Regions from separate parts of the Streptococcus jiangjianxini genome, predicted to be linked through region 2. Evidence: predicted binding sites of a transcription regulator. Region 2 holds the regulator's gene; the other holds the start of a gene.
The links. The regulator NrdR, encoded in region 2, represses ribonucleotide reductase genes. The targets are predictions, from matches to a motif close to ACACNATATATNGTGT.

Region 1 (4,210 bases), on a different contig from region 2:
ATTAAGCAACATAAAGTAAATATCAGTGAACTCAATGGATTCTGGGCTTCCGTATTCAATGTGTTTTTGAGCAAGGAAGGAATGAAGTCCCATGGCTCCCAGACCAAAAGTATGGGCTTGATCGTTACCGTTTTTAATAGATGGGACAGCTTCGATAGTTGACGAATCGGTAACAAAGGTTAGTGCACGTGTCATAGTCTTGATAGAGCGACCAAAATCAGGCGAAGTCATCATGTTAACGACGTTGGTTGAACCAAGGTTACATGAAATGTCAGTTCCCATTGAGAGGTAATTTTGTCCGTCATCGATAAGACTTGGCTTTTGTACTTGAAGAATCTCTGAACACAAGTTTGACATGATGATTTTGCCATCGATAGGATTAGAACGATTGGCAGTGTCGACATTAACAATATAGGGATAACCAGACTCTTGTTGCAATTTGGAAATCTCAGTTTCTAAATCACGAGCTTTTATTTTTGTTTTCTCTATATTGGGATTGGCTACCAGTTCATCATATTTTTCAGTGATATCGATATAGTTGAAAGGGATGCCGTATTCTTTTTCGACACTATATGGGCTAAAGAGGTACATGTCTGCATTCTTGCGAGCCAATTCGTAGAATTTATCAGGGACTGTTACTCCGAGTGAGAGGGTTTTAACACGTACTTTTTCATCAGCATTTTCTTTCTTAGTAGAAAGAAAGGCTATGATATCTGGATGGAAAACATTGAGATAAACCACACCGGCACCTTGGCGTTGTCCTAATTGGTTAGAATATGAGAAACTATCTTCAAATAATTTCATGACTGGAACAACGCCAGAAGCGGCTCCAGCAAAGCCTTTGATAGGCGCGCCAGCTTCACGAAGATTGGAAAGGGAAATGCCAACACCACCACCGATACGTGACAGTTGGAGTGCTGAGTTGATAGAACGACCAATTGAGTTCATATCGTCAGTGACTTGAATCAAGAAACAAGATACCAACTCACCACGTCGGCTACGTCCAGCATTGAGGAAAGAAGGTGTAGCAGGCTGGTAGCGTTGGTTAATCATCTCTTTAGCCAAATCGCGCGCTAATTCCTCGTTCCCATCAGCGAAGTAGAGGGCATTAAACATCACACGGTCTTCCATGCTTTCAAGGTATGACTCACCATCATTTGTTTTGAGAGCATATTGTTGATGGAATTTATAGGCAGCCATAAATGACCTGAATTGGAAGCCTTCATTCTCTAGTTCCTGTGCTAAAGATTCGATAAAGGCTTGACTATATTTTTGGATGAAACCTGTTTCGATGTAGTCGTTTTCAATGAGATAATTGATCTTTTCTGTAACGGAAGAAAAAGGCATCATGTTAGGTTTAACATTTTCTTCAAAGAACGCGGCGAGAGCTTCTTTGTCCTTATGCAAAGGAATTTGTCCATCAACAGGACGGTTAATTTCGTTATTTAAACGGAAATAGGTAACATTTCCTAAATCTTTAAGACTCATTTGATAAGATTCCTTTTACTATATTAGTGTCTATTGATGTGCCACTAAATTCTAATTCATAAAGTAACGGTAGGTGATATGTTTGTGATAATTCCCTAGCTTCTCGACAAAAATCAGAACCGAAGTTCCGATTGCCAATGCCAATAATACCATGGCAATAGGCTAAATTGTCCGCAATGAAGTCTTCAACATAATCAAAGTTATCATTGTATGTTGGGATGATTAAAACAAATTTATCATGGCACTGGGGTGTTTGCCCATGTGGGGTTAAGAGCACCTTATCATCCTGGGCAATATCAAGTTTGTCGATGAATCTGGCTGTCTGACCAGTCAAAGTATGAAAAGCAACTTTCAATGGGATGACCTAATGCTAAATGATTTCTTTAAGTTTAGCAGGTTGGAAACCAGAGAAAACAATATCACCAGCTTGAATGACTGGAGCTGATGCAAATCCTAAACTTTTAACATATTCAATGTGTTCAGGTTCGTCGTCAATATTGATTTCTTTGAAAGAAACGCCTTCTTTTTCTAAGAATTTTTTAGTCATTTTACATTGCATACAATTATTTTTTGAAAAAATAGTAATATTACTCATTTAATAATTCTCCTTTTTAAGTACCACAATAGCATACCCAAAAATGATATAAATTGCAATAGATTGCTATCAACAAAACACAAAATATAGTTATACATTTTTGTTATACCCCAATATATTGTGTTTTATTGAAAGCGCGAAGAAAACAGACAAAGACAGTATTTTGGCTAATAGTTACCTAAAAATAGTCGATGATTTCTTCCTACGGCGTTTGAAAATGGATCCTTGCCTTTTGAGGATGATAATGTAAGTAGGCAGAAAGTAACCTGTAAATTTTTTCAATCGGGATTATAAAATCTTGAAAAAAAAAATAGTTTATGATATAATTGGAAATTGTAAGGGTTATCATGGATGACTCAAAAATTAAAAAGAGAAAAAAGGAGAACCATCATGGCTTCTAAAGATTTTCACATTGTAGCAGAAACAGGTATTCACGCTCGTCCAGCAACTTTGCTCGTTCAAACAGCTAGCAAATTTGCTTCAGACATTACTCTTGACTACAAAGGTAAAGCAGTAAACCTTAAATCAATCATGGGTGTTATGAGTCTTGGTGTTGGCCAAGGTGCTGACGTTACTATTTCTGCAGAAGGTGCAGACGCTGATGACGCTCTTGCTGCAATCGAAGAAACAATGACAAAAGAAGGATTGGCATAAGAAAATGACAGAAATGCTTAAAGGAATTGCAGCATCTGATGGTGTTGCCGTTGCTAAAGCATACTTATTGGTTCAACCGGATTTGTCATTTGAGACTGTTTCAGTTTCAGATACAGATGCAGAAGAAGCTCGTCTGGATGCAGCTCTAGCGGCGTCTCAAGACGAGCTTTCTGTTATCCGTGAAAAAGCCGTAGGTACGCTTGGTGAAGAAGCGGCATCCGTTTTTGATGCTCATTTAATGGTTCTTGCTGACCCAGAAATGATTGGTCAGATTAAAGAAACGATTCGTGCGAAACAAGTCAATGCGGAAGCTGGATTGAAAGAAGTTACTGACATGTTCGTAACGCTCTTCGAAGGTATGGAAGATAACCCATACATGCAAGAGCGTGCAGCGGACATTCGCGACGTTGCAAAACGTGTCTTAGCCCACCTCCTTGGGGTGAAGTTACCAAATCCAGCAACGATTAGCGAAGAGTCAATTGTTATTGCTCATGACTTGACTCCTTCAGATACCGCTCAGCTTGATAAGAGCTTTGTTAAGGCTTTCGTAACTAATATCGGTGGTCGTACAAGCCACTCAGCTATTATGGCTCGTACTCTTGAGATCGGTGCTGTTCTTGGAACTAACAACATTACCGAACTTGTCAAAGATGGCGATATTTTAGCTGTTAATGGTATTACCGGTGAGGTTATTATTAATCCAACACAAGATCAAATTGCCGAATTTGTCGAAGCTGGTAAGGCTTATGCTGCACAGAAAGCTGAATGGGCTCTTCTTAAAAATGCGCAAACGGTCACAGCTGATGGGAAACATTTCGAATTAGCTGCTAATATTGGTACACCAAAAGATGTTGAAGGTGTTAACGATAATGGTGCCGAAGCGGTAGGTCTCTACCGTACTGAGTTCTTGTACATGGATTCTCAAGATTTCCCGACAGAAGATGAGCAATATGAAGCCTACAAGGCTGTACTCGAAGGTATGGACGGTAAGCCAGTTGTAGTTCGTACCATGGATATCGGTGGTGACAAGGAACTTCCTTACTTTGATCTTCCAGATGAAATGAACCCATTCCTTGGTTTCCGTGCGCTTCGTATCTCGATTTCTGAAACTGGTGATCAAATGTTCCGTACACAGATTCGTGCTCTGCTTCGCGCATCTGTACATGGTCAATTACGCATCATGTTCCCAATGGTTGCTTTATTGAAAGAATTCCGTGCGGCAAAAGCAGTCTTTGATGAAGAAAAAGCTAACTTACTATCTGAGGGTGTGGCAGTAGCGGATGATATCCAAGTAGGTATTATGATTGAGATTCCAGCAGCAGCTATGCTTGCTGATCAATTTGCTAAAGAAGTTGATTTCTTCTCAATTGGTACAAACGATCTTATCCAATACACTATGGCAGCAGACCGTATGAATGAACAAGTTTCATACCTCTACCAACCATATAACCCATCAATCCTCCGCTTGATTAA
Region 2 (4,210 bases):
TATTTGCAGACAACTCAGACGATAGATACAGCGGGTTCTGAAAAAGTGTTGACGGAAGGGATGGCTAGTGCAGGGAATAACTCTGTTTCACGTCTCTTGTACTCAAACCAAATAGCCTACCTTTACAATACTAAAAAAGAATTGCTGTTTACGACTAGCACGAAAGTGGACTATCTCACTCTGGGACCACTTAATAAGCTTCGTTCAGAGCGGATTGATAAAGATCGAGGGTTCACGATTAGCGTTCCTATTTACAATGAGTCTGAGACAAAAGTGATTGGCTATGCTAAGCTGTTCCATAATCTTGAATTCTATTATGCTTTGAAGAATCGTTTGATTATTGTCTTGTTATTCTTGGAAGTTGGAACAATTATTATCGTCTTGGTCATTATGCGCTTCAGTATTGAGGTCTTCCTGAAACCTATCTATAGTTTGCGTCGTATTATGCGTCGTATCGAAGGTGATCCTACCGATTTGGATGTACGAGCTGAGATCAACAGTGGCGATGAGATAGAGGAGCTATCTCACATGTTTAACGCCATGATGGCCCGTATCGCTGAACAAAATAAATTACAACAACAGTTTATTAGCGATGTTAGTCATGAGTTGAGAACGCCAGTAGCGGTCATTAAAGGCCACTTGGACATGCTTAGTCGCTGGGGAAAAAATGATCCAGAAATTTTGGAAGAAAGTTTAGAAGCTAGTCGTCACGAAGCCCATCGTATGAATCTAATGATTAGTGATATGCTTGATTTGATTCGTCTGCAAGGTAATCTGTCTGAAAAAACTAAAGAAGTGAGCCGTTTAGAATCTTCTATGCAAGTATCCTTGTATAATTTTGAAATCCTAAGGCCAGATTTTCAATTTGCTCTTCATGTGAATGCTAATGATGTTTGCGCCAAAATCGCCAAGAACCATTTCGAACAAGTTCTGACGATTTTGATTGATAATGCCATAAAGTATTCACCACATGGCGGTTTAATTGAACTATCCTTAGATAAGGAGGAAGATTACGCCTTGGTTACGGTTAAAGACCATGGCGAAGGAATTGCAAAAGAAGATTTACAAAATATTTTTGAACGGTTTTATCGAACAGATAAGTCACGCAACCGTGAAGGAACTAGGGCTGGATTGGGTATTGGTTTATCGATTCTTAAGCAAATTTGTGATGCCTATGATTGCCGTTTGAGTGTTGAAAGTGAGGTCAATGTTCAAACAACTTTTACCATTGCCATACCGTTGGCGGAGCCATCGCCAGACTTTTTTGAGGAGTAATGGGTATATCCGATAACTCAGATAAGATGAAATAAGTCGTTACTATTTTAAAAAGTAGTGGCGACTTATTTTTTGTCTAAACTGACCGGATGAAGCTTATGTTGAAGTAGGTGATGACTACCATACCAAATGTGTGAAGAAGACTTATGATGATTTTGCATATAAGGAATTAGCCGTGATGATGTGTTTATACTTGGTTAATTTCAAAAAATAACCTTTTTTGATTTTTTCTTAAGTAGTGCGGACAAAAGCAACCTCCTTTATTAGTGATAGCAGCACTGTCACTAATCATACCACTACGGCGAAAATAGCCTTTCAAGCTCACTTCGTTCGCCCCAAACTGCGGAATCTTATTTTGTTATTTGATACATCGTGTTATTTTTTTGATTTTAGATGAGTATTATATCATCATAATGTTAAAAAATGTTTAGCATTGAAAAATGACGTCATGCATTTTTTTAAGCGAGTACAGATGCTTGCCAGGACAAGCGTATGAAAGGGGTTAGTGAAACAATAATATTTTTTATGTATGTCGTATGTCGAAGTTCAGGTATTTCAGCGACAAGCTAGGTGTGGTATTTTTGGGCAATTTTAGTAGAGGAAAACTACGAAATTGTCGATGTTTAACAGTACGATCATTCGGAAATCTCTGTTTCATATGTTTGTCGTGTGAATGTTCTTGGTCAGTTTATTTCTGGTTGAAAATATGCTATAATAAAGTATTAAAAAGCTGATTATAAGTTGGTATTTGAATGACATTTTAATTCAGTTTTACCAATAACCATTTTAAGAAAGATTGGGGTGATTTTTGTGCGTTGTCCAAAATGCCATACTACAAAATCAAGTGTTGTCGATAGTCGTCAAGCCGAAGAAGGGACAACTATCAGAAGACGCCGAGAATGCGATCATTGCCATAATCGCTTTACAACATTTGAACGTGTTGAAGAATTACCGCTCTTAGTGGTTAAAAAGGATGGGACCAGAGAAGCTTTCTCAAAAGATAAAATTTTACATGGAATCATTATGAGTGCCCAAAAGCGTCCAGTTTCTAGTGATGACATCGAAAATGTTATTCGTCGTATTGAACAGGCTATTCGTAGTAACTATGAAAATGAGGTTCCAAGTACAGTCATTGGTAATATGGTTATGGATGAGTTGGCAGAACTTGATGAAATTACCTATGTGCGATTTGCTTCTGTTTATCGCAGCTTTAAGGATGTTGATGAAATCGAAGAATTGCTGCAGCAGATTACCAATCGTGTTCGTGGGAAAAAGGGTAATTAATGAGACCGATTGATGCATTTTCGTTTGTCAAAGGTAATCTGGTTGATGGGTCATCGCAAGCTTTGATGGCTTGTTATTACCCGATTATTGGTCAGGATGCCTTTAGTGTTTATCATTATTTGATAGCCTTTAAGGATGATGGAACTAAGAAACATAAGTTCTCAGAGATTTTAAATCATACGTTAATGGGAATGGCAGCTTTTGAGGCCGCTTTAGCAACCTTAACCGCTATGGAGCTTGTGGCTTTCTATCAACAGAGAGACGTTTATTTTATCAAACTTAAGGCTCCTTTATCTAGTGAAGATTTTTTAAACGTGCCTCTTTATCGACAATTGCTTACCCAAAAGATTGGGGAGATTGCTGTTAAGGAGTTGGTAGCTGTTTTGCCAGAAAATGCGCAGAATTTGTCTAAAAACTTCTCTGATGTGTTTGATGATCAAGGGCAAGTAGCTCTCATTCAAAAAACTAGTAGCTCCAAAGGGACTTTTGATTTGGATGCTTTTAAAAAGTTGATGAAACGTGATGGTTTATCTTTTGCTCAAGAGGAATCGGACGTTATTGGTTTGTATCGTATAGCTGAGCAACATAAAATGACTTGGCATGATACTTACTTACTTGCCAAGGAAACGGCTGTTAATTTAACGATTTCCTTACCACGAATGAAAGCGAAAAAAGAGCAGTCTAAGAAGGATTCTCCTAAATCAGGAAAATTGACGTCACAAGAAGCCGTTATTGTTAAGGAAGCCCAACGTGATCGAGCAGATGTTTTTTTAGCTAAAATTAAGAAAACACGCAAGGCTTCGATTGTTGCTGATGAGAGACAGTTACTCTTAGAGTTGGCTAAGATGGGTTTTTTGGATGAAGTTATCAATATCATTGTGCTGTATACCATTATGAAAACCAATTCAGCCAATGTGAATAAAAAATACGCCATGAAGATTGCCAATGATTTTGCTTTTCAAGAGATTAATAGGGCTGAGACAGCTGTTTTAAAAATGCGAGAGTTTTCAAACAAATCAGTAAAAAGCACTCAAGCAACATCGCCTAAACAAGCAAAACCTAATGTTCCAGAATGGAGTAACCAAGATTATCAAAATCAGACGTCTGATGAGGAACAAAAACGATTAGAAGAAGCAAGACGAAAAGCCTTGGAACGTCTTAGAAAGGACTGATCATGGAAAAAGTAGGACACACTTTAAACAAATCGGGACATTCTAGGCATTTCGATGCAAACCAGATGGCCCAGTTAATCTTATCGGATCCAGATGTGGTGGCCTTTATCAACCAACATGGTTTGACCCAAGACGAAATCAAGCGTAGTTTACCTAAGTTCAATCAATTTATCAACGAACGCCGCAAGTTTCAAGATCAGGAAGACAGTTATATTGCCAAAGGTTATGAACCTATTTTAACCATGAATGAAGGCTATGCTGACGTGACTTATTTGGAAACCAAAGAATTGAAAGAAGCTCAAGCGCAGAAGGCGATTGAGAACCGGATTACTTTAGTTAGCCTCCCAAAATCTTATAAAACCATTTCTTTTGATGATGTCTTACTAGATGATGTCAAGCGTTTGGACGTTTATGAAAGTTTAATTGACTTTATTAGCCAGTATCCCAGTCCAGATCAAAAAGGACTCTATCTATACGGC

Region 1: the regulator NrdR is predicted to act here: its motif matches at 2,192-2,207, upstream of nrdH (glutaredoxin-like protein NrdH).

The regions. Positions count from the first base shown of each region.
Region 1 covers NZ_JBEHGL010000001.1:76,809-81,018, reverse strand. Annotated here, with positions in the region: gene nrdE (class 1b ribonucleoside-diphosphate reductase subunit alpha) at 1-1,488, opposite strand, end outside; gene ABP870_RS00535 (class Ib ribonucleoside-diphosphate reductase assembly flavoprotein NrdI) at 1,478-1,843, opposite strand; gene nrdH (glutaredoxin-like protein NrdH) at 1,859-2,083, opposite strand; gene ABP870_RS00525 (phosphocarrier protein HPr) at 2,474-2,737, shown strand; gene ptsP (phosphoenolpyruvate--protein phosphotransferase) at 2,742-4,210, shown strand, end outside.
Region 2 covers NZ_JBEHGL010000003.1:20,656-24,865, reverse strand. Annotated here, with positions in the region: gene ABP870_RS02220 (sensor histidine kinase) at 1-1,275, shown strand, start outside; gene nrdR (transcriptional regulator NrdR) at 2,086-2,559, shown strand; gene ABP870_RS02210 (helicase loader) at 2,559-3,731, shown strand; gene dnaI (primosomal protein DnaI) at 3,734-4,210, shown strand, end outside.